DNA from 3 places in the Mesorhizobium sp. 131-3-5 genome. Region 2 is predicted to be linked to each of the others. Evidence: predicted binding sites of a transcription regulator. Region 2 holds the regulator's gene; each other region holds the start of a gene.
What was found. Region 2 encodes LexA, which represses DNA repair genes until DNA is damaged. Its sites were predicted from a motif close to TGTTCNNNNTGTGTTCNG; they were not measured.
Positions count from the first base shown of each region.

Region 1: the regulator LexA is predicted to act here: its motif matches at 7,868-7,885, upstream of JG747_RS03595 (YifB family Mg chelatase-like AAA ATPase).
Region 3: the regulator LexA is predicted to act here: its motif matches at 1,659-1,676, upstream of JG747_RS26170 (sel1 repeat family protein).

Region 1 covers NZ_AP023254.1:761,726-771,993, forward strand. Annotated here, with positions in the region: gene JG747_RS03560 (2-dehydro-3-deoxygalactonokinase) at 1-120, opposite strand, end outside; gene JG747_RS03565 (SDR family NAD(P)-dependent oxidoreductase) at 117-884, opposite strand; gene JG747_RS03570 (putative bifunctional diguanylate cyclase/phosphodiesterase) at 1,146-2,495, opposite strand; gene JG747_RS03575 (polysaccharide biosynthesis protein GtrA) at 2,705-4,522, opposite strand; gene JG747_RS03580 (GtrA family protein) at 4,638-5,045, opposite strand; gene JG747_RS03585 (glycosyltransferase family 2 protein) at 5,042-6,286, opposite strand; gene gshB (glutathione synthase) at 6,510-7,451, shown strand; gene JG747_RS03595 (YifB family Mg chelatase-like AAA ATPase) at 7,974-9,506, shown strand; gene JG747_RS03600 (hypothetical protein) at 9,528-9,719, opposite strand; gene JG747_RS03605 (DUF3303 domain-containing protein) at 9,703-10,014, opposite strand; gene JG747_RS03610 (TetR/AcrR family transcriptional regulator) at 10,209-10,268, opposite strand, start outside.
Region 2 covers NZ_AP023254.1:4,272,180-4,282,447, reverse strand. Annotated here, with positions in the region: gene JG747_RS20825 (alpha/beta hydrolase) at 1-148, opposite strand, end outside; gene JG747_RS20820 (AMP-binding protein) at 463-2,088, shown strand; gene kynA (tryptophan 2,3-dioxygenase) at 2,085-2,921, shown strand; gene kynU (kynureninase) at 2,926-4,173, opposite strand; gene JG747_RS20805 (ABC transporter permease) at 4,193-5,116, opposite strand; gene JG747_RS20800 (ABC transporter ATP-binding protein) at 5,122-5,901, opposite strand; gene JG747_RS20795 (ABC transporter substrate-binding protein) at 5,961-6,947, opposite strand; gene JG747_RS20790 (GntR family transcriptional regulator) at 7,100-7,873, shown strand; gene lexA (transcriptional repressor LexA) at 8,252-8,989, shown strand; gene JG747_RS20780 (ComEC/Rec2 family competence protein) at 8,983-10,268, opposite strand, start outside.
Region 3 covers NZ_AP023254.1:5,307,559-5,317,826, forward strand. Annotated here, with positions in the region: gene JG747_RS26165 (branched-chain amino acid ABC transporter substrate-binding protein) at 1-844, opposite strand, end outside; gene JG747_RS26170 (sel1 repeat family protein) at 1,270-1,536, opposite strand; gene JG747_RS26175 (DUF2147 domain-containing protein) at 1,975-2,316, shown strand; gene JG747_RS26180 (hypothetical protein) at 2,542-2,697, shown strand; gene JG747_RS26185 (hypothetical protein) at 2,739-2,933, shown strand; gene JG747_RS26190 (AMP nucleosidase) at 3,050-4,513, shown strand; gene JG747_RS26195 (endonuclease/exonuclease/phosphatase family protein) at 4,580-5,656, shown strand; gene JG747_RS26200 (DUF922 domain-containing Zn-dependent protease) at 5,798-6,394, opposite strand; gene JG747_RS26205 (electron transfer flavoprotein-ubiquinone oxidoreductase) at 6,532-8,211, opposite strand; gene JG747_RS26210 (hypothetical protein) at 8,275-8,421, opposite strand; gene JG747_RS26215 (hypothetical protein) at 8,432-9,076, shown strand; gene JG747_RS26220 (uracil-DNA glycosylase) at 9,128-10,003, shown strand; gene JG747_RS26225 (helix-turn-helix domain-containing protein) at 10,061-10,268, shown strand, end outside.

The DNA.
Region 1 (10,268 bases), 3.2 Mb from region 2:
ATCGCCGCGGCGCTCGGCCAGCACCTTGCCGCTGCCGTCGATCAGCCATGCGCGAAGCCGGGTCGTGCCCCAATCGAGCGCGGCGACCGCCGGAGCGTTGCCGGCAAATTCCGGGCTCACAGAAAACCTCCGTCGACGATCAGCATCTGCGCGGTCAGCATGCGCGAGGCGTCCGAGGCGAGGAACAGCACCGTGCCGACCATGTCGTCCGGGCGTATGACCTCCTTGATGCACTGCTTGGCGACATGGGCGGCAAGCGCCCCTTCGGTCACCCAGCGTTCCTGCTGCCGTTCGGTGATCACCCAGCCTGGCGCGACGGCGTTGACGCGGATGCGGTCAGGCCCGAGCTTGCCTGCCAGCCCCTTGGTGAGGCCGAGGATGCCCGCCTTGGCGGCGGTATAGGCCGGCATGTCAGGGTGGTTGATGAGGTAGGATGTCGAGGTGAAGTTGATGATCGAGCCGCCGCCGGCCCGCTTCATGCCCGGTGCCACCGCCTGCGCGGTGAAGAAATGTGGTCTGAGGTTGATCGCCTGGTTGTTGTCCCAGAACTCCACCGTCACGTCCTCGACGGCGTGGCGCTCGTCCCAGGCGGCATTGTTGACCAGCACGGTGACATCGCCATGCGCCTGTGCCGCCCTGGCAGCCGAGGCGCGCAGCGCCTCGATGTCGCGCAGGTCGGTCTTGAGGTAGAGCGGCCGGCGGCCGAATTCCTTCTCGATGCGGTCGGCAAGCAGCGTGCTCGGCCCCTCGGCGATGTCGATGAAGGCGACATTGGCACCCTGGCGCACGAAACCCTCGGTCAGCGCCGCGCCGATCCCGGAACCGCCGCCGGTGATCAGCACCGAGGCTCCCTTGAGGTCGGCAAAATCCGCCGATGGCATCATATTCTTCTCTCCCGGCGCATGACCCCGAAAATCGGATCGATTTTCGGGGTCATGCGCAAATATAAGTTGCTACAGCGTCCTTTGCGCGTCCCAAGGACGCGCGGTGCTGTAGGCATGAACGGCGCGCATCCTAGCCACGCAAGTCGCGCGGGCAAGGGCGAAACGTCGGATTTGCAGGCTTATGTCGGACAAAACGACAATGCGCCGCACCGGAAGCGCGCCGCGATATCGGCGGAATGTCGATTAGGCCGAAAGCGCCAGTCAGATCGCCTTGGCGCGCAGGGCGCCACGGAAGGAATCGCGGAGATAGCCGAGCGTGGCGTCGGCATCGACCGGCTTGCCGAACAGATAGCCTTGCCCGCCGGCGCAGCCGAACTGGACCAGGCGATCGGCCTGCGCTTCCTCTTCTATGCCTTCGGCGACCACATCCATGCCCAACCCTTCGCACATGGCGAGAATGGCGCGGATGATGTGTTCGGACGGGCGGTCGTCGAGGATGGAGGCGACGAAGGCGCGGTCGATCTTGAGCTTGTCGAAATGGAATTCGCGCAGGCGGCCGAGCGAAGACTGGCCGGTGCCGAAATCGTCGAGCGAGACGCGGATGCCGACGCGCCGCAGATCCTCGACGATCTGCGCGGCGGAGGCCGGGTCGTTCATCAGGCCGGTCTCGGTGATCTCGATCTCGAGACGGCGCGGATCGAAGCCGGTGCGGTCGAGGATCGCCAATATGTGCAGGCCGGTGTTCTGGTCGACGAGCTGCGAGGGCGACAGGTTGAAGGACAGGAACAGGTCGCTCGGCCAGCTCCTCGCCGCCTCGGTCGCCTTGCGCAGCACCAGCTGCGACAGCGGGCCGATGATGCCGCGTTCCTCGGCGATGGGGATGAAGACCGTCGGCGGCACGGCACCGAGATCGCGATCGGTCCAGCGCGCCAGCGTCTCGAAGCCGATGGTGCGGCGCGTGGTGAGGTCGACGATCGGCTGGAAATGCGGTTCCACCTCGCCGGCCGAGACGGCGCGGCGCAGCGCCTGCTCGATGCGGGTGACGCGCTTGGCCGCCTCTTCCATCTCGCGGGTGTAGACGACGACGCGGCCACGGCCGGAACGCTTGGCGTGGTAGAGCGCCGTCTCGGCCTTGTTAACGAGGATCTCGGTGGTCTCGTCGCCGGAATAGAACAGCGAGCAGCCGACCGAGGCCGACAGCCTGGCGGTGCGTTCGCCGACATCGTACGGCGCCGACAGGATCTCGATCAGCATGCGGGCTTTTTCCGCCGCCGCGTCCTCGGAGAACACCAGCGGATAGAGGAAGGCGAATTCGTCGGCGCCGATCCGGCAGACCGTCGAATGGCCGTCCATCGAGGCGCGCAGCCGCATGGCGACCTGGATCAGGATGTCGTCGCCGGCCTTGTGACCGAACAGATCGTTGATAGGCTTGAAGCCGTCGAGGTCGAGAATGCCGACTGTGAAGGGCGCGGGATCATCGGCGCGGTCGCTGATCAGGCGATCGACCTTGTCGAAAAAGCGGCGATGGTTGCCAAGCCCGGTCAACGGATCGGTGAAGGCCAGATCCGTGCTCTCCCTGTTTGCCTGACCGGTGCCAAACGGAGTTTGCATCGGTGTCCCTGTTTTAACGTCGGAATTTGTGTCGGAGACTGCCAGCAAACCCTTTAGGAAACGTATCTCGAAAATCGATTTTTCGCGGCCGGAACGTAATCCGGAAAAGCGGAATCCGGGTTTCACCGGCGATCTTGCCGGGGCAGAAAGCCGGATACCCCGGGGAGCCGGCTAAACCAAGCGTCAAGCCTTTGTTTTCGCGCTGATTTTCAGCCGCCGAGCTTGACGCGATAGAGCTCGAGCTGGGCACCCCGTGTCTCCGCCACTGGCTCCAGCCAGTCCGGCAAATTGCCGCGCGTCAGCCCGGCCAGAAAGCCGTCCGGCGCCCTGCCGACGAGCAGGCGGGTTTCCGGGTTGCCGCGGCAGAGCGCGACAAGCCCGACATGGTGGCTTTCGACCACCGACCTGGCATCGGCGGCCGATCCGAGGAAGGTATCGAGTGCAAGCAGGTTTCCTGCGACGTTTCGATGATACGGCCCGGCGAACACGCGATGTCCGGAATAGGCCAGGATGGGCGAGCCAAGATTGGAAATGGCGAGCACGGTGGTGTCCGGCAGCTGGCTGAGCGCTGCGAACGCGGTCTTGCCTTGGCAGTTCCCATCGACACTGGCGGCCTTGACGGCCTCAGCGGTTTCGAAGGCGCTCGATGCGGCCACGGCCGCGCACGCCCAGAGTGCGTTGACCGAGACCAGCCAGGCTGCGGCCACCCTGAGCGCGGCACCGCGCGATGGGCTGGCTTCGGCCCGCTGCCGCCATTTGGCGATCCAGGCGCAAAGCGGGATCACCGCCAAGGCAATGGAGAAGGTCGAGCCGCGCACTTGCCAGGCACTGACCAGGAACGCCACCACCAGCAGCGCGCCAACGAGGCTGTCCTGCCGCCGCGAGCCGCCACGGCCGAGGCCAAGCGCCATCAGCAGGATCGCCACCAGTGGCGTGGCGAAACGCTCCACCACCGCGACCTGGTTGTAGATGACGAGCTTGTACAGCGACTGCGCCTCTTCGATGTTGTCGAGCCACAATTCCTTGAGGCGCGGATCGAGGTTCGCATAGGGGGCTGCCAGGCATTGCGGGAAAAGCGACACCACGACAGCGCCCAGCACGAGCACGAGCAGGCCGAGCGCAAACAGGCGACGGCCGAGCGTGGCGTTGGCCATGTCGAGCGATGCCACGGCGGCAAGGCCGCATCCGGCGAGCGCGGCCATCACGAACTGCACTGTCGAGAAAGCATCGCATTGCGGCTGGCCCCACGCCGATGGGGCGATGGTGGTGAGGAAGACCAGCCCCGAAACGCCGGCAAAGCCAAGGCCGAAATCCCTGGCGATCCGCCCCTCGCCGCTGGGGTCGGCGACAAACAGCAGGGCAATGCACGCGCCGATGGTGGCGACGTAGGGCGCCGTTTCCATGCCGACGGCCAGCATCAGCGCCGCGCACAGGCCCGCGAGCAGCGCCGCCCAGCGCTGCACGGGTGCATCGAGCAGCAGGCTCAGGCAGGCCATGGTCAGCGTCAGCTGGACATTGTGATGATCGAGCGAGCCGGGCGAAAAGATGCCGATGAAATGCAGCGCCGCGGCGCCGATGACGACAGCCGGCAGCACGGCCGCGGCACCGGCGAAACTGCGCGCCGCGCGGGCGGTAAAGAGCAAAGCGAGGTAGAAGAGCAGTGCCGGCCAGAGCACCTCGGCGATGGTCTCGGCCCTGGCCATGCTGCCGGTCAGCGCCGAGGCTACGAGAACGATGGCGGCGAGCGGCGCGTCGACCAGCCGCGACCAGTGCATGACGAAGCCGCCTTCAAGACCCATCCGGTACTGATGCAGGTCGAACCAGCCCTGGCCGGCCAGCATGTCGCGAACCTCGACCAGACGCAACAGATTGTCATTGTCGCCGCCGGCGTCGGTCAAGTCGCGGAATCCGCTGAGGGCGCTGACGGCAACCATCACCAGCGTGGCGACGAGCACGAGCGCGAGGTCGTTGCGCCGTGACGGAAGTGGCTTGGCCTCGACGGAGATCATGGTATCGGCAGGAGTCACGGGACGGCCTCTGGGCGCTCTTTTCGCGACGGAAGTTATCGCGAACTCACTGCGCAAATCTTAAACCAGCCTTGCACGTCGTCGCATCGCGTCGGCGGGCCGCCGTCGAATGCCTTCACGCGGCTCTTTGATCGTCGCGAAACACCCAGACCGATGAGAGCACATAGCTCGCGGCGCTTGCGGCGACGGTGATAATGGCTGACATGATCAGCGGCGAGGCGGAAAATATCGACACCGCGACATGGGCGGACAGGCCTGCAAACGCTGCGCAGACCAGCTGGGTGACGAGATAGCGTGGAAACGCATGGGCGTGGTCGTGGCGTCCCTCGAACGTCCAGCCACGTTGTGCCGAATATGCCACGACGAAGGCCAGCATATAGGCGATGACGCTTCCGACGAATGGCGGCAAACCGGCCGACACCAAGGCCCATGACAGCATGAACAACAGCAGCGCCGCGCCAACGCCGACGATGACAAACCGGACAAGCCGTACCGCGGCGAATCTTCGTAGAAGCCGGCTCATTTTTCGGCAGTCGCGGCGGCTTCGCCGGATCCGCCGGGCTGGCCGGCTTTCAGCCGCTTGACCGGGATCTCCAGGACACCGAGCAGGAATGCCGAAAAGAAGGCCTGGAACGAAATGACGATCAGGCTCAGGCCCAGCACGACGATGCGCGGGATTTCGGAATCGTTCAGCGGGCCGAAGCCAAGATGCGCCCAGCGCAGCACCGCATAGCCGAAGAACAGGACGCCGCCGGCAAAGCAGATGCCGGCATTGGCGGCAAGACGGTCGGTGCTGATGGTCCTTCTCAGCCAGTCGGACCCGCGGCTGCGCGGCAGGATGCCGGTGATCTCGGCATAGTATCGCGATATGGCGCCGAAGGTGATGAGCTGGATGCCGGTGATGATCATGAAGCAGGCGGCGACGAAAGTGTTGAGGTCGAGCGAAAGATTGTCGATCACCCGCAGCGGTCCAAACACCAGCAGGGCTGCGAACAGCATGCCCAGGCCGCACAACGCCGCGCCCGGGATGAAGAACATCCAGCGCGGATTGTAGACGAGCAGGAATTTGAGATGCCGCCAGCCGTCACGCCAGGTCCTGAGATGCGGCGGCCGGCTGCGGCCGTCGGGTTTGAGCGTGGTCGGCACTTCCTCGATGCGCAGCCCGGCAAGCGCGCTGCGCACCACCATTTCGCTGGCGAATTCCATGCCGGTCGTCTGCAGGTCGAGCTTGCGGATGCTCTCGGCGTTGAAGCCGCGCAAGCCGCAGTGGAAGTCCCCGGTCTTGATGCGGAAAAACAGGCGGCCGACGAAGCTCAGCACCGGATTGCCGAGATAGCGATGCAGCGGCGGCATGGCGCCGGTTTCGATGCCGCCCTGGAAGCGATTGCCCATGACCAGGTCGGCGCCGTCGCGCAGGCGCGTCATGAAGGCATCCAGCGCGCCGAAATCGTAGCTGTCGTCGGCATCGCCCATGATGATGAAGCGCCCCCTGGCGGCGGCGATGCCGCCGAGAAGTGCCGCGCCATAGCCCTTCTGCGCCACCGGAACGACACGAGCGCCGCCCTGGGCCGCGATCTCCTGCGAACCGTCGGTGCTGCCATTGTCCGCGATCAGCACCTCACCCAGGATTCCGGCCTTGTCGAGGAAAGCCCTGGCCTTGCCGATGCAAACGGCCAGCGTCTCGGCCTCGTTGAGGCACGGCATCAGGATGGTGAGTTCAAGCTGTTTGGTCGCGGCGGCGCGGATGGCGGTGAGCGCGTTCATGGTCGTTGTTCCATCGAGGGCCCCCGTCCGGCGCCTGCCGTTGGGGTATTCGAGGCCTATTCTTGTACAGCAAGGCTTAAGAAAACGATGACGCGGCCGCTTGCCTTGTCGCGATCGGGCTGGCGGGGATTGTGCCCTGCTGTTGCCGATCTTCAGATGTCGCGATTGGCAGAAGGCGCGGCGACCCTTATATCGCTCTCGTCGACTGCGCTGGGGACCCGCCATGAAGCTGAAAATCGCCGTCCAGATGGACCATATCTCCACCGTGTCGATCGCCGGCGACACGTCGTTCGCGCTGTCGCTGGAAGCGCAGCGGCGCGGCCACCAATTGTTCCATTACACGCCCGACCGGCTGTCGCTACGCGACGGCAAGGTGTTTGCGCGCATCGAGGAGATGCAGGTGCGCGACGAGAAGGGCAGCCATTACTCGCTGGGCGACAAGGTGCGCACCGACCTGTCGGAGATGGACGTCGTCCTGCTGCGCCAGGATCCGCCCTTCGACATGAACTACATCACCACCACGCATATCCTCGAGCGCATCCACCCGAAGACGCTGGTCGTCAACGACCCGGCCTGGGTGCGCAACAGCCCGGAAAAGATCTTCGTCACCGAGTTTGCCGACCTGATGCCGGACACGCTGATCACCAAGGACAGCCAAGAAGTCGCCGCCTTCCGCAAGGAATTCGGCGACATCATCGTCAAGCCGCTCTACGGCAATGGCGGCGCCGGCATCTTCCATCTGCACGAGGCCGACCGCAACCTCGCCTCGCTGCTCGAAATGTTCGGCCAGCTGTTCCGCGAGCCCTATATCGTGCAGCGCTACCTCAAGGATGTGCGCAAGGGCGACAAGCGCATCATCCTGATCGACGGCGAGCCGGTCGGCGCCATCAACCGCGTGCCGGCCGAGCATGATTCCCGCTCCAACATGCATGTCGGCGGCCGCGCCGAGAAGACCGAACTGACCGAGCGCGAGCGCGAGATCTGCGCCCGCATCGGGCCGTCGCTCAGGGAACGCGGCTTCATCCTGGTCGGCATCGACGTCATCGGCGACTACATGACCGAGATCAACGTTACCTCGCCGACCGGCGTGCGCGAAGTGCAGCGCTTCGGCGGCGCCGACATTGCCAGCCTGTTCTGGGATGCGGTCGAGGGGAAGCGGAAGTAACCTCCGACACCCTGCTGCCTAAGCGACCCTGGAGGAGAAATGTGGCAAGCATCCTATATGGAAATGTCTTTTTAATACTCGCCGTTTGTTTCGGTATTGCGGCATCACTGGTGAATTTATTTGGGTTGACAGCATGCGAGGTAAATTCTTTCGTCCTCTCGACGAGAAGGACCGAAGCCTTTACGGACTTGCTTCGATACTGGTTATCCTGGCAGTCATTTTCATGGCTGCTCATATTCACTCCCTGGGTGGATCGAAATGAGACCTGCCGCGAGACTGGGGCTGACAATTCTGTGACGATGTCGCGCCTCACTGCGGTCATAGGCACACAGCGATATTTTCCGTTTTCAGTTCGTATTAACCATGTTCCGCCTTTTCAACCGGGCTCAATCCGGCTGCAACCATAGCGATTGCCTTGTTCTCGTAATGTTCTTGATTTGACCGGCAATCTGTGATTGTCTTCTGCCGGGGCCACGTTCCAGGCCTATCGCATGGGTTGCGGCCCATATCCGGGGTGGGAAAATGGTGGCGCGGGTTCGCACGGTCGCTTTCCAGGGCATCGAGGCCGTGCCGGTCGACGTGCAGGTGATGATCGCGCCCGGTAAGGTCGGCATGCAGATCGTCGGCCTGCCCGACAAGGCGGTGGCCGAAAGCCGTGAGCGGGTGCAGGCGGCGCTGCATGCGTCGGGCCTGTCGATGCCGTCGAAGAAGGTGACGGTCAATCTGGCGCCGGCCGACCTGCCCAAGGAAGGCAGCCATTACGATCTGCCGATCGCGCTTGGCCTGATGGCCGCGCTTGGCGCCATTCCGGGCGACATGCTGGCCGGTTATGTCGTGCTTGGCGAATTGTCGCTCGACGGCACCATTGCCGCCGTCGCCGGTGCCCTGCCGGCGGCGATCGGCGCCAATGCCGAGGGCAAGGGGCTGATCTGTCCGTTCGCCTGCGGGCCGGAAGCCGCCTGGGCCGGCAAGGACTTCGATATTCTGGCGCCGCGCAGCCTGATCGCCATCGCCAACCATTTCCGTGGCACGCAGGTGCTGTCGCGGCCGGAGGCCGGTATCCACGCCGCGGCGCGCGACCTGCCCGACCTTGCCGACATCAAGGGCCAGGAGACGGCCAAGCGGGCGCTGGAAGTGGCGGCGGCCGGCGGCCACAATCTGCTGATGGTCGGCCCGCCAGGCTCGGGAAAATCGATGCTGGCGCAGCGGCTGCCGTCGATCCTGCCGCCGCTGGCGCCGAAGGAATTGCTCGAAGTCTCGATGATCGCCTCGGTGGCGGGCGAGCTCGGCGAAGGCAAGCTGACCGACCGGCGGCCGTTCCGCGCCCCGCACCATTCGGCCTCGATGGCGGCAATGGTCGGCGGCGGGTTGCGCGCACGGCCGGGCGAAGTCTCGCTCGCCCACCACGGCGTGCTGTTCCTCGACGAGTTCCCCGAATTCACGCCGCAGACGCTCGACGCGCTGCGCCAGCCGCTGGAGACGGGCGACTGCATGATCGCGCGCGCCAACCACCGCGTCACCTATCCGGCGCGCATCCAGCTGGTGGCGGCGATGAACCCGTGCCGCTGCGGCATGGCCGGCGAACCGGGCTATCGCTGCCTGCGCGGCGAACGCTGCCGCACCGATTATCAGGCACGCATTTCCGGTCCGCTGCTCGACCGCATCGACCTGCGGATCGAAGTGCCGGCGGTCTCGGCCAGCGACCTGATAAGGCCGGATCGAGCGGAGAAGAGTGCTGATGTGGCGCTGCGCGTCGCACGCGCCCGCACCCTGCAGCGCGAGCGTTTCGAACGGCTCGGCGTGACCAGCGCCACCACCAACGCCCATTGCGCACCTTCTGTCATCGAGGACTTCGCGATGCCCGACGCAGCCGGCCTGTCGCTGCTCAAGGACGCCAGCGAGAAACTCGCTTTCTCGGCGCGGGCCTATCACCGCGTGCTGAAAGTGGCGCGCACGCTGGCCGACCTCGACGCCAGCGAAACCGTCGGCCGCATCCATCTTGCCGAAGCGATTTCCTATCGCATGAGTTCGGAACGCGTGGCGCAGGCGGCGTAGAGCGCCTTCCGCCGTCGCCAATCACTTGCGCAGCACCCAGGTACTGTCTCGCCCCAAAGCCGGCATCCATGCCTCGGTGCGCGACCTGCTTCGTGAGCGCACCCGGCTGAATCCCACGAAGCCGGTGAAGCGAGTGCGCTCCGAATGCGTCGCCTCGTCCGGCTTTTGCGAGATGCGCAGCCTCGTCGGCTGCCGCTCATGAAGGAAGTTCATCCCGCCATTTGATAGCTTCCATCTCGACGCGGACCGCGTCCTGAACGTCGATGACCTGATGGACGTCGAATTGGAACGCCGGGAAGGTCGAACACATTTTGTGGACTACCAGCGGGTCATCTGCCTCGATCAGCATGCTGCCACCCCATTCACCCACCCGCGCCACGAAGGCATGTACCTTGACTTCGCTGGGTATCTCCCAGTGCCGGAAGATTTTCAGGATGCGCTTTTGGACGTTCTCGTATTCGATCGCCGATCCCTGTGGCCGCTCGTTCCAATTTACGAGGTATTTCATAATCTCCTCCCTCTGGGGTGACCGTAAATCCCCGAGCGGCATTGTAGCTCCCCTCCTTCAAAAAGAGGTAGGCATCACGACACGCGCGCGACCAGCCCGTCGCTGGGAGCTACAGGTGCGGCTTCGGGGGAGCCACCTATGCTAACATTGTGGTCAATTAAACCGCGCGTCGGGCCGATCCGCCTTTGCCCGGATCAATCGGTCGCGGGGATCAACTTCTGCAGCGTCGGCGTCAGGATCATGCCAAAGGTCAA
Region 2 (10,268 bases):
TGTCCAGCCGTGCCCGGCCTTCTGCCGCCAGCGCGTTCCGGAAGGCTTGCGCCGGTTCCGCCCACGCTGCCGGCCAACGGTCGCTGCCGGCGATGTTCGCGCCATTGGCGTAGGCGTTGTTCCAATCGGCAATGCGATGTCTAGGCATCGGCACCCTCCCCCAAAAACGCATGCGTTTGACGCTAGCAATGGCCGCCACCATGCCATGCGTCAATGCTTCAGGGCAAAAACATTTTAGGCTTGAAACAAATTTCGACTGGTGCGATCCTGCCCCGAGAACAGTCGACAATGGGAGGTCCGCTGTGCTGTCCAAACCTGCGAATGTCCACCCTTCCGGTGGCGTCGCCGAAACAGGTGTAACTGGCGACACAAAGCCTCTCGCGAAAAGACGGGAACTTCAGATCCACGACCTCGGACAGATGCTTCGCGCACTGGCCAGGCAGCAAATGGGATGGCGGCGACATGCTTGGGCCTTCAGCGCATATCGACACGTTCACGCGCGAACATCTGCCGCCGCCGGATCAGTGGCCGGACTTCCTGCTCGACGGCTTCGACTATCCCGAACGCCTTAACGCCGGCGTCGAATTGACCGACAGGCTGGTCGAGAAGGGTCTTGGCGATCACACCGCCCTGATCGGCAATGGCCGCCGCCGCACCTACAAGGAACTGTCTGACTGGACGAACAGGCTGGCCCACGCGCTGGTCGAGAATTATGGCGTCAAGCCGGGCAACCGGGTGCTGATCCGCTCCGCCAACAACCCCGCAATGGTTGCTTGCTGGCTGGCCGCCACCAAGGTCGGCGCGGTGGTCGTCAACACCATGCCGATGCTGCGCGCCGGCGAACTTACCAAGATCGTCGACAAGGCGGAGATCACCACCGCGCTTTGCGACACCAGGCTGATGGACGAGATGACCGCCTGCGCCAAGGACAGCGCCTTCCTGAAGCAGGTGATCGGTTTCGACGGCACCGCCAACCACGATGCCGAGCTCGACCGCGCCGCGCTCGACAAGCCGGTCACCTTCACCGCCGTCAACACCGGCCGCGACGATGTCGCCCTGCTCGGCTTCACTTCCGGCACGACGGGCGTGCCGAAGGCCACGATGCACTTCCACCGCGATCTCCTGATCATCGCTGATGCCTATGCGCGCGAAATCCTCCAGGTCACGCCGGACGACATCTTTGTCGGCTCGCCGCCGCTCGCCTTCACCTTCGGCCTTGGCGGCCTTGCCATCTTCCCTCTGCGCTTTGGAGCGGCGGCGACGCTGCTGGAACAGGCGACGCCGCCCAACATGATCCACATCATCGAGACCTACAAAGCGACCATTTCCTTCACGGCGCCTACCGCCTACCGCGCCATGCTGAAGGCCATGGATGAAGGTGCCGATTTGTCATCGCTGCGTGTCGCCGTATCGGCCGGCGAGACCTTGCCGGCTCCGGTCTTCGAGGAATGGACCGAGAAGACCGGCAAGCCGATCCTCGACGGCATCGGCGCCACCGAAATGCTGCACATCTTCATCTCCAACCGTTTTGGCGACATGAAGCCTGCATCCACCGGCAAGCCGGTGGGCGGCTATGAAGCGCGTATCGTCGACGACGCGATGCAAGAGGTGCCACGCGGCGAGACCGGACGGCTGGCGGTGCGCGGACCAACCGGCTGCCGCTACATGGCCGACGACAGGCAGAAGGAGTATGTGCGCGACGGCTGGAACCTCACCGGCGACACCTTTTCCCAGGACGAGGACGGTTTCTTCCACTTCGCCGCGCGTTCCGACGATATGATCGTCAGCGCCGGCTACAATATCGCCGGACCAGAGGTCGAAGCGGCACTGCTGTCGCATCCCGATGTCGCCGAATGCGCGGTCATAGGCGCCGATGACGGCGAACGCGGTCAGATCGTCGAGGCGCATGTCGTGCTGGTGCAAGGCGTGGCGCCCGATGCGTTGACCGTCAAGCGCCTGCAGGACCACGTCAAGGCAACGATAGCGCCCTACAAATATCCGCGCTCGGTCAAATTCATCGCCGCCCTGCCCAAGACCCAGACCGGCAAGATCCAGCGCTTCCGGCTGCGTACGGAGAAAATCAATTGAGCGAGCCCTACGATCCGGCCTCCGAAGGCGCGCAGATGTCGTTCAAGGAGCGCATGTCCTACAGCGACTATCTGCATCTGGAAAAAGTGCTCGACGCACAGACGCCGCTGTCGTCGGCGCATGACGAGATGCTGTTCATCATCCAGCACCAGACCTCGGAGCTCTGGATGAAACTTGCTTTGCACGAGATTGGCGCCGCCATACGCTCCATTCGCGCCGACCGCCTCGAGCCGAGCTTCAAGATGCTGTCGCGCGTCGCCCGGATTTTCGAGCAGTTGAACAACGCCTGGGACGTGCTGCGCACGATGACTCCAAGCGAATACACCGAGTTCCGCGACGCGCTCGGCCAATCCTCTGGCTTCCAGTCCTGGCAATACCGCGCCATCGAGTTCATGGCTGGCAACCGCAACCTAGCAATGCTCGGACCTCACAAGCACCGGCCGGACCTCACCGGCAAGCTGGAGGCCATCCTGGCCGAGCCATCGCTTTACGACGAAGCGCTGCTGCTTCTGGCGCGCAACGGGTTCGACATCGGCGCCGATGCCAAGCGCACCGACTGGCGTGAGACCCGCACCGAGAACGAAGAGGTCATGGTCGCCTGGCAGACCGTCTACCGCGATCCGCAGCGCTACTGGATGTTCTATGAGCTGGCCGAGAAGCTGGTCGATTTCGAGGACTATTTCCGCCGCTGGCGCTTCAACCATGTCACCACGGTCGAGCGCATCATCGGCCTGAAGCGCGGCACCGGCGGCACCTCAGGTGCGTCCTATCTCAAGAAGATGCTCGAGGTCGTGCTGTTTCCGGAACTGTGGACGGTCCGCACGCGGCTCTGAGGTCTCAAGTCACCGCCGTCTTGACCGCGAAACGCGCTTCCTGCCAGGCGCCGGTGCGCAGGATGTCCTCGAGCACCTCGACCGCCTGCCAGACGTCCTTGTAGCCGACATAGAGCGGCGTGAAGCCGAAGCGGATGGTCGACGGCGCGCGGAAATCGCCGATCACACCGCGCTCGATCAAGGCCCGCATCACCTGGTAGCCATGCGGGTGGAGGAACGACACCTGGCTGCCGCGCGCATTGCCGTCGCGCGGACCTTCGAGTTCGAGGCCGTAGGCGCCGCATCTGGCCTCGACGAGCTGGATGAACAGGTCGGTGAGCGCGATGCTCTTCTTGCGCACCGCCGCCATGTCGACATCGTCCCAGATATCGAGCGCCCCTTTCAGCGCCCGCATCGACAGCACCGGCTGCGTGCCGCACAGGAACCGGCGGATGCCGCTGCCGGCCGCATAACTTTGTTCAAAAGCGAAGGGCCGTGCATGGCCCCACCAACCGCTCAGCGGCTGATGGACGTCGTCGTGGTGGCGCTTCGCTGCATAGATGAACGCCGGCGCACCCGGACCGCCATTGAGATATTTGTAGGTGCAGCCAATGGCGAAATCGGCGTTCGCAGCATCGAGTTCGACCGGCAACGCGCCGGCCGTATGGCAGAGATCCCAGACGATCAGCGCACCGACCTGATGGGCCTTGCACGTCAGCGCGGCCATGTCGCGCAATTGTCCGGTTTTGTAATTGACGTGGTTGACCAGGATGACCGCGACGCGCTCATCGATCAGCTCCTCGATGGTGGGCGCGTCGACGCCTTCGAGCCGCAGCACCGTGCCCGGCCGCGTCGAGGCCACGCCTTCGGCCATGTAGAGATCGGTCGGGAAACTGTCGCCCTCAGCGACGATGACCGAGCGGTTCGGCCGAATGCCAAGGGCTGCATGCAGCACCTTGTAGATGTTGATCGAGGTCGTGTCGCAGACCACCGTCTGGCCGGCCTCGGCGCCGATCAGACGTCCGAGTTGGTCGCCGAGCGCGACCGGCATGTCGAACCAGCCGGCGGTGTTCCAGGCGCGGATGAGATCCTGCGCCCATTCCTGCGTCGCCGCCTTTTGCAGCTCGTTGAAGACGGCGGGCGCCGCGGCACCCAGCGAGTTGCCGTCGAGGTAGATCACACCTTCCGGCAAAATGAAGCGGTCGCGCATGGCACGCAGCGGATCCGCCGCATCCATGGCTTCGACTGCGGCGAGATCGATCGTTGCACGCATGATGTGTGACATTCCCTGGTTATTCACGGATCGCTTCGCGCGCGGGCGCTGGTCCCCGGCTGCGCTTGAGGCTCGGCAGAGCAAGCATGGCGAGCACGAACAGGCCCGTGGCAAGCTTCAGGTCGGGAGGCGGCATGCCGGCGGCAAGGCAGAACGACACCAGCTGGTAGTAGATGATCGCGCCGGCAAAGGGCGCCAGCAGCTGGCGCGAGACCGTCTGCTTGCCAACGACCGCCTCGCCGATCATCAGCGCGGCAAGGCCGTTGATGAGGATGCCCAGCCCCATATTGACGTCGGCAAATCCCTGCGACTGCACCATCAACGCGCCGCTCGAGGCCGAAAACGCGCTTGCCAGCCCGACACCGCCTATGGTCGCCGCCCAGACATTGATGCCCTGCGCCTCGGCCATGTCGGGATTGGCGCCGACGGCGCGCACGGCGGTCCCCTTCTCGGTTCTGAAGAACATGTAGAGCGCCGCAAAGGCGATGAGCGCGAGAAGGCCGGCGACGACGATCTTGCTGGCCGGAAAACCCGGCCGCGCGAACGGCACCCAGTCGAACACGGTGGGCGAGCCGAAAACCGAAAGGTTAGACTTGCCCATGATGCGCAGGTTGATGCTGTAGAGCATCGTCATCATCAGGATGCCCGCCAGCAGCGTGTGGATGCGGAAGCGCAGATGGATGAAGGCGGTGCAGCAACCCGCCGCGAAGCCCGCCACAAATGCGACGACGATGCAGGTCAGCGGCGATACCCCGGCAGCCAGCAGCACGCCGCAGACGCAGCCGCCCAGCGGAAAGGCGCCTTCGCTAGTGAGATCGGGAAAGTTCAGCATGCGGAACGGGATCATGATGCCGAGCACGACAAAGGCCAGGATCAGGCTCTGCGCCAGGGTCACCGGCATGATCGCGACAAAGCTCGTCAGAACGTCCGGAATAAAGCCCATGGTGATCAGCTCGCCAGCAACATGCGGTCGGTCTTGATGGAAAAATGGCCGATCAGATCGATAACCGTGACCCTCGCCTTCTCCTCGCCGGAGACCTCCAGCAGGACCCGGCCCGCGTCGAGCATGATCACCCGGCTGCCATAGTCGACGGCGTGCTGCATGTTGTGGGTCACCATCAGCGTGGTCAGCTTCAGCGCGTTGACGGCACGCACCGTCGCCTGCATGACGATCTCGGCCGTGCGCGGGTCGAGTGCCGCGGTATGCTCGTCGAGCAGCAGCAGGTCCGGCGATCCGCCGACTGCCATGATCAGCGACAGCGACTGCCGCTGCCCGCCCGAGAGCAGGTCGACACGGGTGTCGAGACGATTTTCGAGGCCGAGGCCCAATATCGACAGGCGCTCCTTGTAGGACGCGAGCCGCGTGGCGTTTAGCCCTTGCCGCAGCGTGCGTTTTTGGCTGCGCAGATCGGCCAGCAGCATGTTCTCCGCCACGGTCATGCTGGCGGCGGTGCCACGCATCGGATCCTGGAAGACGCGCGCCAATCGTGTGGCGCGCTTGTGCACCGGCATGGCTGTCACGTCGGCGCCGTTGATCAGGATCTTGCCGGAATCCAGGACGAGGGCTCCGGAAATAGCGTTGAGCATGCTGCTCTTGCCGGCCCCGTTGGAGCCGATGACGATGCCGAACTCGCCGGTGGCCAATGACAGGCTGAGGCCGTCGAGCGCGACCTTCTCGTCGGCCTGCCCCTTGTAGAATACTTTGCGCGCGGATCGGATATCGAGCATCGTTCCTCCCTGGCCGGAAGGGCGACGGCGCCAACGCCATCGCCCCTTGCAGCCCGATATCAGTCGACGATGCAGCCGCAATCGGCCATCGAAGCCGGTATCTCGATGCCGAACGCGGCCATCGCCTTGCGGGAAATCGTTGCCATGTGATCCTTGTAGGCCGGGCGCGACGGCGCGATCGTCTTGGGATCCTTGCCCTTGAGGATTTCGGCGGCGATGTTGCCGGCGTTCATGCCGACCTGCGTGTAATTGACCGCGAAGCTCGCCGGCACGGTGCCGTTGCGGACCGCGCTGTCATCAGAGTTGACGACCGGGATACCGGCCTGGCGTGCGGCCGCGGAGACAGCGGCGATTGCAGGCTGGATCAGGTTCGAGGCCGGACCGTAGATCACGTCAGCCTTGCCGGCGAGCGAAGCGATGCGTTGCTGGATGTCATTGACGTTGTCGATGCCGACTTCCACGACCTCGAAACCGGCCGCCGGCGCCGCCGCCTTGATCTTTTCTATCAGGGCAACGTCATTGGCCTCGCCTGGATTGTAAGGCACCCCGAAGCGCTTGGCGTTCGGCAGCAGCTTCTTGGTGAAGGCCATCACCGCGGCGACATCCTGCAGATCGCTGGCGCCGGTCATGCCTTCGTCTCCGGCGTCCCACGACGGCACCAGCTTGGCCGCCACCGGATCGGTGACAGCGGCAAAGACGATCGGAATGCCGGAACCGGCGAGCGCCTTCTTGGCGATCTGCGATACCGGCGTGGTGATGGTGTAGATCAGCTTGGGCTGCTCCGCCTGCAGCTTGGCAATCATCTGCGGCACCAGCGATGCATCGAAGTTGGTATGGCTTTCGGTGTAGACGACGTCCTTGCCCTCGACAAAACCGTTGTCCGTCAATGCCTTCTTGAAGCCGGCTATGGCGGCATTGAGCTGCGGATGCTCGCCGAAATTAGCGATGCCGATGCGTATCTGATCGGCCGCGGCGCTGCCTGCGCTGACCATTAATGCGCCTGCCAGGGCCAATCCCGACAGCCAAGCGGACTTCGACTTCAACATCATTTCCTCCCAGATTTGATCAGCGCCGCCCACAGGACGGCAACTGCGGCGATCATGGTCAGTCGCCCGCCGTGTGTCAAACATTATATATAATTCTTGCCATACCTCCGCTTCATATATAATTTTCGCAAGCCGATGACGGACGGATGGCGATGCAGGATCAGAACAATTCCACGAAGACCGAGGCGGCCTATCAGCTGCTGCGGCGCGATATCCTGACCACCCGCCTCATGCCGGGCGCGCCGCTCAAGCTGAGCGCGCTGCGCAGCACATACGGCGTCGGCTGGACGCCGCTGCGTGAAGCCTTGTCCCGACTTGAAGCCGAGCGCCTGGTCACCGCCATCAGCAATCGCGGCTTTGCCGTCGCTCCCGTGTCGCGCGCCGAGCTCGAGGACCTGGCGCGCGCAAGGATGGTTGTCGAAATGCCGCTGTTCCTGGAATCGATCGCGAACGGCGGCAGGGAATGGGAGGACGCGGTCGTCACCGCTCATTACCGGCTCTCCCGCTGCAAGACCGCGGTCGAAGACCCTTCCGATGCGGCCGTCGACAAATGGGACGAGAGCCACGAGGCCTTCCATGCGGCGTTGCTGAGCGCGGCGACGTCGAACTGGCTGTTGCGCTTTCGCTCGACGATCGCCGATCAGCTGTGTCGGCATCATCGGTTTCTCGGCCTGGCGCCGACATTGCGGGCGGCGGCCGGCCTCAAGGACGGCTATGGCGAGGCTATGGACGCGCTGCGCGAAGCGATCGCCATCGAGCATCACACCGCAATCATGGAAGCGGCGCTCGATCGCGACGTCGAGCGGGCAAAGGCGCTGATGACGGCGCATATCGGCTACACGCTGCATGTCTATGTCCACAGCGAAGACAACGGCGCCAACACCTACACCGCGCGCGCCGGCAGCCTGAAAGCGGTTTCCGGATGACGTCGCCGCGGCGTCCAGATCCACGCGGCCGTGGCCGGCCTGAACCCGCGACCGTTGGCATTTTGATTTCGTTTCGTTCCGCCGGAAATGGATCGATACACCGTACAAATCCGCTCTGTGGACGCCTCTCAAACGCCTGATGCCAAACCGCATCCAGGGGTAGGCCACAGGCCATTAACCAAAATGATTTCAATGAACCTGCGGGGGAGCGGAAGCGGTCGAGCGCGGCCCGCTGCCGGGGCCAAATAATTTCAGACGCGTTAACAAATTCATTAAACTTTAAACAGTTGCGGAACACAACTGGAACAGATAGTGTTTGTTCTGGGTTTGTTTTTCGATTCTGATTCACACCCGTCGTTCAATGCCTTGGGGGCCGCCATGCTGACACGCAAGCAACATGAACTGCTGATGTTCATTCATGAACGGCTCAAGGAAAGCGGCATTCCGCCTTCCTTCGACGAGATGAAGGAAGCGCTCGATCTTGCCTCCAAGTCAGGCATTCATCGCCTGATCACGGCACTGGAGGAACGCGGCTTCATTCGCCGGCTGCCCAACCGGGCGCGGGCGCTGGAAGTGCTGCGGCTGCCGGATTCGATCGCACCCGGCCTCAACGCGGCAAAGAAATTCTCGCCAAGCGTCATCCAGGGCAGCCTCGGCCAGGGTGGTCTTGGCCGCCAGATCAAGCCGGCGGCATCGCGCTTGCCCGCGGCCGGCAATAATGACGATGCGGTTTCCGCCGTGTCGATCCCGGTGATGGGTCGCATCGCCGCTGGTGTGCCGATCGATGCCATCCAGCATCAGACACATTCGATCTCGGTACCGCCGGACATGATCATGGGTGGCGAGCATTATGCACTTGAGGTCAAGGGCGACTCGATGATCGACGCCGGCATCTTCGACGGCGACACGGTCATCATCCGCAACGCCGACACGGCGAGCCCGGGCGAGATCGTCGTGGCGTTGGTCGACGAGGAGGAAGCAACCCTGAAACGGTTCCGCCGCAAGGGCGCCTCGATCGCCCTTGAAGCCGCCAACCCGGCCTACGAGACGCGCATTTTCGGGCCAGACAGGGTCAAGGTGCAAGGCAAGCTTGTCGGGTTGATCCGGCGCTACTGAGCAGGAACGGCCGGCTTTTCGGGTTTTTGATAGGGCGGCAGCCCCCTCGCCTCGCGCGAAAATTTTCGCTGCTCGTGCCAGGGCCGATATGGCCCGTCCACCGCGAAGCTGATGATTGGCGGACCTGTCGCCGATTGGCGGTCGAAGAAGACGGCGGCACTGCCCTTGCGGGCAAGTTGCCGTTTGGTGACGACAACAACCAGCGGATTGTGGCAGGAATCATAGCCGGTTGCGTCATTGACGACGATCAAATCGGCGAAGCCGCAAGCCTTCCAGGTGTCCTTGCGGTCTTCGACATGCGCGATGATCGCCCCTGACGGATGCCGGGCAAGACAGACGCCATCCGTGCAATAAAACGGCGCTCCCGGCGGCAGATTGGCGGCATCGGCAATGTCGAATTGCCAGTCCGCCTTGTCGAACATCTCCGGCACGACGATGGTTTCGGACACCAGCGCGCGTTTCCAATTGTCGACGGTGAACTCGTTCGGGCGAGCCCGGCTGACCGCGAGTTCTCCACCGCCGATCGGCAGCGCCACCAAACGCGCATCTTCGGAAATCAGCACATCCGGGGCGCGCGTATCCGATACTGTCAGCAGGCCGGCAAGCGCGAATGGCACTGCCGCGAGCCGCAGCCAGGTCGTCGCCATCGTCGCGATGATCAGGGCGATGGTCACCAGCAGCACGGATTGCTGCGAAATCAGCCCGACCGCATCGACCGGGGAGCGCTCCGATATCCACGCCGATATGGCGATCATTGCGGTCAGGCCCTTGCCCATCACGTAAAGGAAGGGACCGTCGGCACCAAAGGGCATCGCAAGCGAACTGAGAACAGCGAAAGGCATGACAATCAGTGACACGATCGGCATGACGGCCAGATTGGCGAACAGGCTGAGCGGCGACACACGCTGGAAATGCCAGATGGCAAACAGCGCCGTGGCGCAGCCGGCGATGATGGATGTCATCGCCAACCCACCCGTCGCCAGCAGGAATTTTCGCGTGAGAAAACCCGGCAGGGATCGCTTTGGCGGTGGCGGTCTTGCCTTTCCCGCATGGTGATCCGCCCAGCCGGCATAAGCCCCGACCAGCGCCGCGGTCGCGGCGAACGACATCTGGAAGCTTGGGCCGACTACCTCATGCGGCGACACCACAATGACGGCGATCGCCGAGATCGCAAGATTGCGCATGGTCAGCGCCGCGCGATCGAACAGCACGGCAATCAGCATCACCGCCAGCATGATGAAGCTGCGTTCGGCCGCGACGACGACGCCGGAAATGACGA
Region 3 (10,268 bases), 1.0 Mb from region 2:
TTGCCTGCGGGTCCGACGGGAAGACGAACATGGTGCCTTCGCCGGCCGGGCCGGCAACCTGCCAGAATTCCGGCGAGGCGATGGAGTCCGGCATGATCAGCTGGAACTTCAGGTTCTGTTCGGCCGACTGGCGCAGGATCAGGCCGGCTTCAGGATGATAGCCGCCGAAATAGACGACGTCGGCCTTGAGATCCTTCAGCTTGGTGACAAGCGCCGAATAGTCCTTCTCGCCGGGATTGATGGCGTCATAATAGACTTCCTTGAGGCCGCCAGTGTTCATGGTCGCCCTGACGGCATCGGCCACGCCCTGACCGTAAGCGCTCTTGTCGTGCAGGATGACGACGTTCTTGCCGGCATATTTCTTGGCGATCCACGGGCCGATGAAGGCGCCCTGTGCATCGTCACGCGTATAGAGGCGCATGATGGTCGGCCAGCCGGCCTTGGCGGCCGCGTCGGTCAGCACCGGGTTCGAGGAAGCCGGGCTCATCATCAGCGCGCCGGCCTCGGCATAGACGGCCGAGGCCGGAATGCTCGAGCCCGAGCAGGCATGGCCGTCGATGAACTTGACGCCGTTGGCGACGATGCGGTTGGCGACCGACACGGCCTGCTTGGGATCGCACTGGTCGTCCTCGATATCGAGCTTGATCATCGAGCCGTTGACGCCGCCCGCGGCGTTGATGGCATCGGCGGCGGCCTGTGCGCCCTGTTTGAACTGATCGCCGATGGTGGCGAGCTGTCCGGTCATCGGGCCGACCACCGAGACGGTGATGTCGTCGGCGAATGCGACGGGCGCACTCATCATCAGGCCGAAAATGGCCGCGCTCAAAATACTCATTTTTTTCATGGCAATAGAACTCCTCCACTCACGCGCGGCCCCCGGCCGCGCTTCTTCCAGAGAGGCGGGACAATTTCATCCTTCATTGGGCCTGTCTAGGCGCATTGGCGCCACTCGATTGGGCCTGCGAGCCCTCATCCACGCAAAAAGCCACGCCAGCCTTGTTCCGGCTGGTCGTGGCTTTTTTTGCCTATCGGGCGGTTTCCCAGCGCCCCCGCGCCGCGAACCCCAACGTAGCCTTCCCTGTCTTCCCTGCCATGATCCGAAGAACGGATACTTTTCGGGGTCATGGTCCGTCGCACGGCTTGGCCGATCCTGCATGCCGCATTCTTGTTGTTGATGGCCCGTGGCCTGGCTGTCTGCGCAGCCTTATCCCTGTTTTGGCCCGACCGTCTTGGAGCGGTCTTGGCCGGAGCGTCCCCGTCTGCCGAAACTCAGTGCATGGTCATCCATTCGCGGGCTTCGCGCAGCGCCTTGGCGATCTCGACCTTCGACATGGCGGCCGACAGTTCCGAGCGCAGTTCCGCGGCGCGGGCCGAGCCCTTTATGGCGGCGATGTTGAACCATTTGTGGGCGGCAACGACGTCGGTTTCGCAATCGCGGCCGGTCGCATACATCATGCCCAGTTCGAAAAGAATGTCGGCCTGGGCAGTTGCCCCCATGGCGCCGAAACCTGCTTCAAGCATTTCAAAACGTGCCATTTTAGTCCCCTGTCTGGCTCCCGAGAGCTGCCTCCGTTCGTCTTGTCCGGGCCGCTCTTTCGATGCTTCCGAGGATGCCGATCAGGCTTGAATCCGTCGTTAAATGGCGTGCTTAATTTGAAGAAAACAAAGCTAAAACAAGAGGTAAACGCGGAAATTCGTTAAGGATACGAAGTCAGCAATTCAGCCGATTTTCGTCAAATTCGACGAAAATTTTTCGAGCCTGGATCAACACTCCGCTAACCACGGGAAACAAACAGCACGTGCCGGTCGTTTTCATTTCCTCGCCGACGGAGCCAATTCAGGCGGCTTCAAAATCCCAAAGTCTTCCGTTGCGGCACCGCTTTTGTTTTGCCGGGAGCTGGATTAGCTTACGTTTGCGTAAGCGGCAGACCGGCGAGGCGGAGAATTCGGCCGGCTATCCAAAGGGAGCAAAACATGTTTCGAAAAGTGAGCCTGGCTCTTGCAGCCACATTGATCATCGCGGGTGCGGCGTGGGCCGATCCGATCGAGGGCAATTGGAAAACGCAAGCCGGCGATACCGCGGCCATTTCAGGCAGCGGCTCGTTTTCCATCACGCTCAAATCGGGCAAATATGCCGGCAAGACGATCGGCTCGCTCAAGGCGGCGGGCGACAACAAATATGCCGGCAGCATCACCGACCCTGCAAACGACAAGACCTATTCGGGCAAGGCGACATTGTCGGGCACCGCTCTCAAGATGAGCGGCTGCGTGCTTGGCGGACTGATCTGCAAGAGCCAGACCTGGCACAAGCTCTGATCGATCTATCCTTGCGACATCCATAACGGGGCCCGACGGGCCCCGTTTTCGTTTCACCGGCACGTCAAGCCCTGGGGCTCTTGCCCCCGCTGCCGGTGGCCGGCCGGCCGGCGACGACCCGCCCAGATCCCGTCAATCAATTTGAACCGCAGATGAACGCCGGCATCAGAGCCGGTTCAGAGGCGTTGGGGCATTCTCCGGCGTGTTGAAGGAGACACGACCCCAATGCTTGCTCGCCGCTTCACCATCGTCTGCCTGCTGATGAGCCTGTTTGGAATGTTCTTCGCCATCCTCGTCGCCGAAGCGGGCCGTTCTCCCCGCTCCTGGGACGAAGTCACCAGAATGTGCCGCCTCGCCTGCCCGACCAACCTTCGTCACTGAAACAAAGAAACCCGGACCTCGAAAAGAAAAGCTCAGACATCATGACCCGCATCGCCGCCAACACTCTCAAGACCCTTCGGCTCCTGCCGCGGGCGGCGCTCATCCTGGTGCTCCTGGCCGCGCCGGTCCTGGCGGTGCCGATGATGCGCGCGGATGCCGGCTCGACGATCGAGGCGCCGGCCCTGAGGAAGTCCGGCGTGGGTTTCGTTCTGCTGGTCAGCCTGCAGCGGGGATAAAGAAAAATGGCGCTTTGGGCGCCTTCGGCAGCGACACCCCTCCCAACCGCTCGTCCGAGTCTCTATATTGAGCCATGGAAAAGCGAATCTACCCTCAAGCCATCGAATCTGTCGTCATGCCGGAGCCTTTTGGCCGGCAAAGCTTCGACAGCGCCGAAAAAGCCGTTGCCGCACTGCAGTTGCTTTACGACCGCAACACCAAGTTCCTGCGCGACGCCTTCTCGGCCCTGGCGGCCGCCGGCGGCGACAGCAGCAAGCGCTACCGCGCCTTCTATCCCGAGATCGGCGTCACCACGAGTTCGTTCACGCAGGTCGACTCGCGCCAGGCCTACGGCCATATGCCGACACCCGGCCATTTCGCCACCACGATCACACAGCCGCACCTGTTCGAGAGCTATCTGGTCGAACAGCTGCGCCTGATCATGCGCAACCACGGTGTCTCGGTCACGGTTTCGGAATCGACCACGCCAATTCCGCTGCATTTCGCCTTCCTGGAGGGAACTTACGTCGACGGAGCCGCCGCGGAGCGCATCAAGCGGCCGATCCGCGACCTGTTCGACGTGCCGGATCTCGACGGCACCGACGACCAGATCGCCAACGGCACGTTCGAGGTGGCCTTCGGCGAACCAAGGCCGTTGGCACCGTTCACGGCGCAGCGCATCGACTATTCGCTGCACCGCATGACGCATTATACGGCCACCAGCCCGCAGCATTTCCAGAACTTCGTGCTGTTCACCAACTACCAGTTCTACATCGACGAATTCGTCGCCCGCGCCCGCGACCTGATGGAGAAGGGCGGCGGCGGTTACGCGGAATTCGTCGAGCCTGGCAATGTCGTGACCAGGGCCGGGCAGAGTTCGCCCAGCGAAGGCGTTGGGCCGCAGCGCCTGCCGCAGATGCCGGCCTATCACCTGAAAAAGCCGAACCACGGCGGCATCACCATGGTCAATATCGGCGTCGGCCCTTCCAATGCCAAGACGATCACCGACCACGTCGCAGTGCTGAGGCCGCATGCCTGGGTGATGCTTGGCCACTGCGCCGGGCTGCGCAACACCCAGGCGCTCGGCGACTATGTGCTGGCGCATGCCTATGTGCGCGAGGATCACGTGCTGGACGACGACCTTCCGGTTTGGGTGCCGATCCCGCCGCTGGCGGAAATCCAGGTTGCGCTGCAGGAGGCGGTCGCCGAAGTCACCGGGCTGTCCGGCTACGACCTGAAGCGCATCATGCGCACCGGCACGGTCGCCACCATCGACAACCGCAACTGGGAACTGCGCGACCAGCGCGGACCGGTGCAGCGCCTGTCGCAGTCGCGCGCCATCGCGCTCGACATGGAATCGGCGACGATCGCCGCCAATGGCTTCCGCTTCCGTGTCCCCTATGGCACGCTTCTGTGCGTTTCCGACAAGCCACTGCATGGCGAATTGAAGCTGCCTGGCATGGCGACCGAGTTCTACAAGCGCCAGGTGGCGCAGCACCTTACCATCGGCATCAGGGCGATGGAGAAGCTGGCCGAGATGCCGATGGAGCGGCTGCATTCGCGCAAGCTCCGGAGCTTTTCGGAGACAGCGTTCCAATAGGCGGCCGCAGCGCCTGGGCGAGGCATTTCGTCGTCTTGCCCGGCCCGCAATTTGGCCGATAAGCAGATGGAACGGATCGTCAGGCGGCATTCGGCAGACACGACCTCGATGATGACAGGCGCGCGCTTGAAAATGATGGCTGGGTTGGCATTCCTGGCGATGACGGCGCTATCGGCCGCGCTGTTGGCCGGATTCTTCTGCACGCTGCATCCGGCTTTCGATTCCTTCTCGCATTTCCGCATTCACTTCAGCGTGCTCATGGCGCTTCTGGCACTGCCGCTGCTTGCCAGCTCGTTTCGGCTGCAAGCGGCAGCGGGGCTGCTGTTTGCCATCGCCTGCCTGGCCACGACGGCAAGCGCCCTGCCGAGGCTCTGGCCGCAACCGGCGGTTGCCAAGCCCACCGATCAGGCCGTCTACAGCCTGCTGCAGATGAACTTGCGCTTCAACAACCCGACACCGAAGAAAGTGCTCTCCCTGATCGGCCGCACCAACCCGGACGTAATCACCCTCGATGAGGTGTCGGAGATGTGGACGACCGAGCTTGGCACCATCGCCAGCGCCTATCCTTACCGTATCCTGTGCCCCTACCCGAACGGCATGTTCGGGGTGGCGTTGCTGTCGCGCCGGCCGTTCGTGGCCGGCACGACACCGCGCTGCGAGCCGCGCGGAGCGATGGCAACCGCCACCATCGACTTCGGCGGGATCGACGTTGATGTCGCCGCGATCCATTTGAGCTGGCCGTGGCCGAAGGAGCAATACTGGCAGATCGGCGAACTGGCGCAGACATTGGCCGGGTTGGGCGAGACCGCGATCATGGCCGGCGATTGCAACGCCGTGCCGTGGAGTGCTGCGGTGCGGCGGGTCGCGGCTCTCGGCGGGCTGACAGTGATGCCTTCCGCCGGCCCGACCTGGATCCACCGGACACTGCCCGACATCCTGCGCCGTTATGCGGGCCTGCCGATCGACCAGGTGTTCAGCAAGGGCGGGTTGACGCTCCTGTCTTCCAAGCGGCTGGAGGACACCGGCTCCGACCATCTGCCGGTGCTGGTCGAGTTCACGCTAAGGCCAGACGACAAGCAGCCTGAGAATGACCACGCCACCGCGCTCGCGGCGAGCGACTTTTCGGTGAAGCCGCAAAGCTGACACGCCAATCGAGCGGGCTGGCGGCAAGGACCCGCGATGGCGAGGGGTCTAGTCCTTGTTCTAACGCAATTCCCAAGGGAAATCGCTACGGCGCTTTTTCCCGGGAAAACCGTTTTACACTTTTCCTGGAATTGCCCTGGTTCAAGGTTTTCCGGTCAAGGCAGCGATCAGATGCTCGACATGGCCGCCATCGCTGTGTTCGCGCCGATCGAAGGCGTTTTGTTTGGCCTCATATTCGGCATAGATCGCCTGGATGCGCAGCCGCGCCTCGCGGCGCGTCTTGTAGCAGGACGGGTCGTTGACGACTTGCAGGCCGGTTATCGACCTTTCCGTAGCGCGCATCATCTCCCTGGCGATGCGCCCATGTGTTTCCTCATGGGCGCGAACACCTGCGAAAAACTTGTTCCAGCGCCTCTTCAGCGCCGACGTCGCGGGTGAGGCAAGGCGCGGGAAGGTGTAGGAAAGATTCAGCGTGCCATTGACCCCTCGCATCCGACAGAAGCCGTTGCCCTGGCCGGCGTCGAGGTCCCAGTCGACGGTATAGGAAGTTGTGGCGATGGCATGCGTCATGAAGCCGTGCCGGGGGCCTTTTCTGTCCATCGCGTCGACGAGGGCGGTGCCCGAGCTTCCGGTGACGTCGTAGGTCCGCGTCTGGACCACTGCCCTGGTGCCGGCCGAGGCCTGTGGCGCAAACAGCGCTCCGATGGCGACGAGGCATGTCAGAACTGTCCGGCGCATCGGCCTTCTCCCTATCTCCAGAGAAGGAACCATAGACCGGTGGCCGTTTCAACGTTTCTGCTGGCCTGCATGCCCTCGCGGCCAGCCCTACCTGCATTTTCTTGCCGCCGAGGCCGAAACCGCCCTGCCGCGCGAGATCACATGCCCTGGTAGACCGGCCCCTCGCCGCCCTGCGGCGGCACCCAGTTGATGTTCTGGTTCGGGTCCTTGATATCGCAAGTCTTGCAGTGGACGCAGTTCTGCGCGTTGATGACGAAGCGGACGTCCTTTGCCGCCGGATCGGCGGCGGCGTTGCCGTCCTTGTCGACCCATTCATAGACGCCGGCCGGGCAATAGCGTGTCGAAGGCCCGGCGAAGACATCGTGCTCGGACCGCTTCTGCAGATCCATGTCGCCGACCAGCAGATGGACCGGCTCGTTCTCTTCGTGATTGGTGTTGGACAGGAACACCGAGGACAGGCGGTCGAAGGTCAGCACGCCGTCGGGCTTCGGATAGGCGATCTTCTTGTGCTGGGCAGCGGGCTCGAGCGTGGCATAGTCGGCCTTGCCGTGCTTCAGCGTGCCGAAGGGCGAGATGCCGAACAGCGTATTCAGCCACATGTCGAGGCCGCCAAGACCGACGCCGACGATGGTGCCGAAGCGCGACCACAGCGGCTTGACGTTGCGAACCTTCTTCAAATCCTTGCCGATATCGGTCGCGCGCCAGGCTTGCTCGTAGGAAGTGAGTTCATCATTGGCGCGGCCGGCGCCGATCGCCTCGGCGACATGATCGGCAGCCAGCATGCCCGACAGCACGGCATTGTGGGAGCCCTTGATGCGCGGCACGTTGACGAAGCCTGCGGCGCAACCCATCAGCGCGCCGCCTGGGAAGGACAGTTTCGGCACCGACTGCCAGCCGCCCTCTGTGATGGCGCGTGCGCCATAGCCGAGTCGCTTGGCGCCCTCGAACGTGCCTGATATCGCCGGATGGGTCTTGAAACGCTGGAATTCCTCGAAGGGCGACAGATACGGGTTCTTGTAGTTGAGGTGGAGGACGAAGCCGACCGCCACCTGGTTGTCCTCGAGATGGTAGAGGAAGGAGCCGCCGCCGGTCTTCATGTCGAGCGGCCAGCCGAAGGAATGCTGGACCAGGCCCGGCCGGTGGTTCTCCGGCTTGACCTGCCAGAGTTCCTTGAGACCGATGCCGTATTTGCCTGGCTCGCGGCCATCGGAGAGTTTGTATTTGGCGATCAACTGCTTGGCGAGCGAGCCGCGCGCGCCTTCGCCGATCAGCACATATTTGCCCATCAGCGCCATGCCCGGCGCGAAGCCCGGCCCATGCGTGCCGTCCTTCTCGACGCCCATGTCGCCGGTGACGACGCCGGTGACGGCGCCCTCCTCATTGTAGAGCAGGCCGGCGGCGGCAAAGCCCGGATAGATCTCGACGCCGAGCGCCTCGGCCTTGCCGGCCAGCCAGCGGCAGACATTGCCGAGCGAGACGATGTAGTTGCCGTGATTGTTCATCAGCGGCGGCATCAATATGTTGGGCAGGCGGAATGAGCCAGCCGGGCCGAGCACCAGGAAATGATCCGCCGTGACGGGCGTCTTGAACGGGTGACCTTCCTCCTCGCGCCAACCGGGCAGCAGCCGGTCGATGCCGATCGGATCGACCACGGCGCCGGAGAGGATATGGGCGCCGACCTCGCCGCCCTTTTCCAGCACGACGACGGAAAGCTCGGGATTGACCTGCTTGAGGCGGATGGCCGCGGCAAGGCCGGCCGGACCGGCACCGACGATGACCACGTCGAATTCCATGCTTTCGCGTTCGATATCGCTCATCAACCCCTCCGCACTGGCTTGCCGCTGTTGCGTATCTTGCTGGCTCCTGCGCTGCATAGCGCATCAATTGGCGACAGGAAACCGGCGCAGACGTGACAATGCGGATTTGGCCAAAAAGTCGCGCATCTTGCGGCGGGGCAGGCATTTGCGCCCGGTAAGACCGGCCACGCCTGCGTTTTTTAATTGTTCGGCGGCTTGCTTATCGGCCATACTTCCCGCCATGCGCTTTCCTGGGCCAGCGGGCTTTTCTTCGACGCGCTTTCTTTTCCCGCCCGGCCGGGCCTGCCGGGCGATTCTTCTGGCCCTTCTGACGTCGGCACCGGGGCACGCCACAACGAACGAGGTGAAGGTCTGGGCGACAGGCGCCTACTCCTTCTCCGACGAGCTTGGCGGCTTCCGCATCACCGGAGCCTCCGGCATCGGAACCAAGGACGATCCGCTGGTCATCACCGAAGAGCTGAATTCGGCAACACCGGTGACGCTGACCATCCGCACGACCAAGCCGATCCAGACATTCGGCAAGGCGGGCGAATTCGCCAATGGCATCATGTATATGCGCATCAACGTGCTCAACAACAGCGGCCAGGCCTGGATCGAATTCCAGTTCGAACTTCAGGAGATATTGGATCAGCCGAGCGTGTTTGGAGACGGGTTTTCCTTCGACCAACGCAACAAGACGCCCGACAATATCTGGTCGAGCAATTTCGCCGATTTCGACCGGGAGTTCGAGCCCTATGACCGGCTGCTGTTCAAGAACGGCAAGGTCGACCCGCTGAGGACCGTCAGCTTCGAGTTCCTGATGACCGATTACACGCCGCGATGGACCTTCTATCTGGTGCAGGATCCGCGCATCCCGACGGGATAGGGTAAGCCGCCGGTCTTGCAAATTGCAGTCGTGCGGATGAATGTGCGCGCCATGACTGCCGCGTCCCCCAATAGCCCGACCGATATTGCCGACATCCTGGCCTTCTATGCCAGCGCCGGCGTCGACGAGGCGCTGGAAGACGCCCCGGTGAATCGCTTCGCCGAGGCGGCGCCGAGATCTGTCGAGCGCGCACCGGCGCCGGTGGCGCCACCTCACGAGGAGAAGGCGGCGGAGCGGCCAGCGGCACCGCCCGGACTGGATGCAAGCAACGTACCGGATGCGCCGCCGGCGCGTTCATCGGTCGCCGCGGTGCCAGACGAGGCTCAGGCGGCGCTTGCGCGCCAGTTGGCGACAACCGCAACGACCCTGGACGAGTTGCGCCAGCACATGGCTGCCTTCGACGGCTGCAATCTCAAGGCCACCGCCAAGAACCTGGTGTTCGCCGACGGCAACCCGGACGCCGCGGTGATGCTGGTGGGCGAAGCGCCGGGCCGCGACGAGGACATTGAGGGCTTGCCCTTCGTCGGCCGCTCGGGCCGGCTGCTTGACCGCATGCTGGCCGCGATCGGGCTCGACCGCACTTCGGTCTACATTGCCAACGTCATCCCGTGGCGGCCGCCGGGCAACCGCACGCCGACGCCGCACGAGACTGAGATCTGCCGGCCGTTCATCGAGCGGCAGATCGAGCTGGTCAATCCCAAGGTGCTGGTCAATCTCGGCGGCCCGTCGGCCAAGACCTTGCTCAACACCTCGGAAGGCATTTTGCGGCTGCGTGGCAACTGGCGTGTCCACACCACCGCCTCCGGCATCGCCATTCCGGCCATGCCGACGCTGCATCCGGCCTATCTCCTGCGCACACCGGCGCACAAGAAGCTGGCATGGCGGGATTTTCTCGAGGTGAAGGCGAAGCTGCGGGCACTCTCGTAGATCGCCATAACCTCGCTGGTAATTGAAATGCCGCCCCCGTCAGCCTAACCATTTCACATGACATCAGCCCAAACCTCCGCCGGCAGTCTGATCCGCGAATGGCGCACGCGGCGCCGCATGAGCCAGCTCGACCTCGCCACGGAGGCCGAGATTTCGCAGCGGCATCTCTCCTTCGTCGAGAGCGGGCGCGCCGCGCCCTCGCGCGACATGGTGCTGCATCTGGCGGAGCAGCTTTCGATCCCGCTGAGGCAGCGCAACCAGCTGC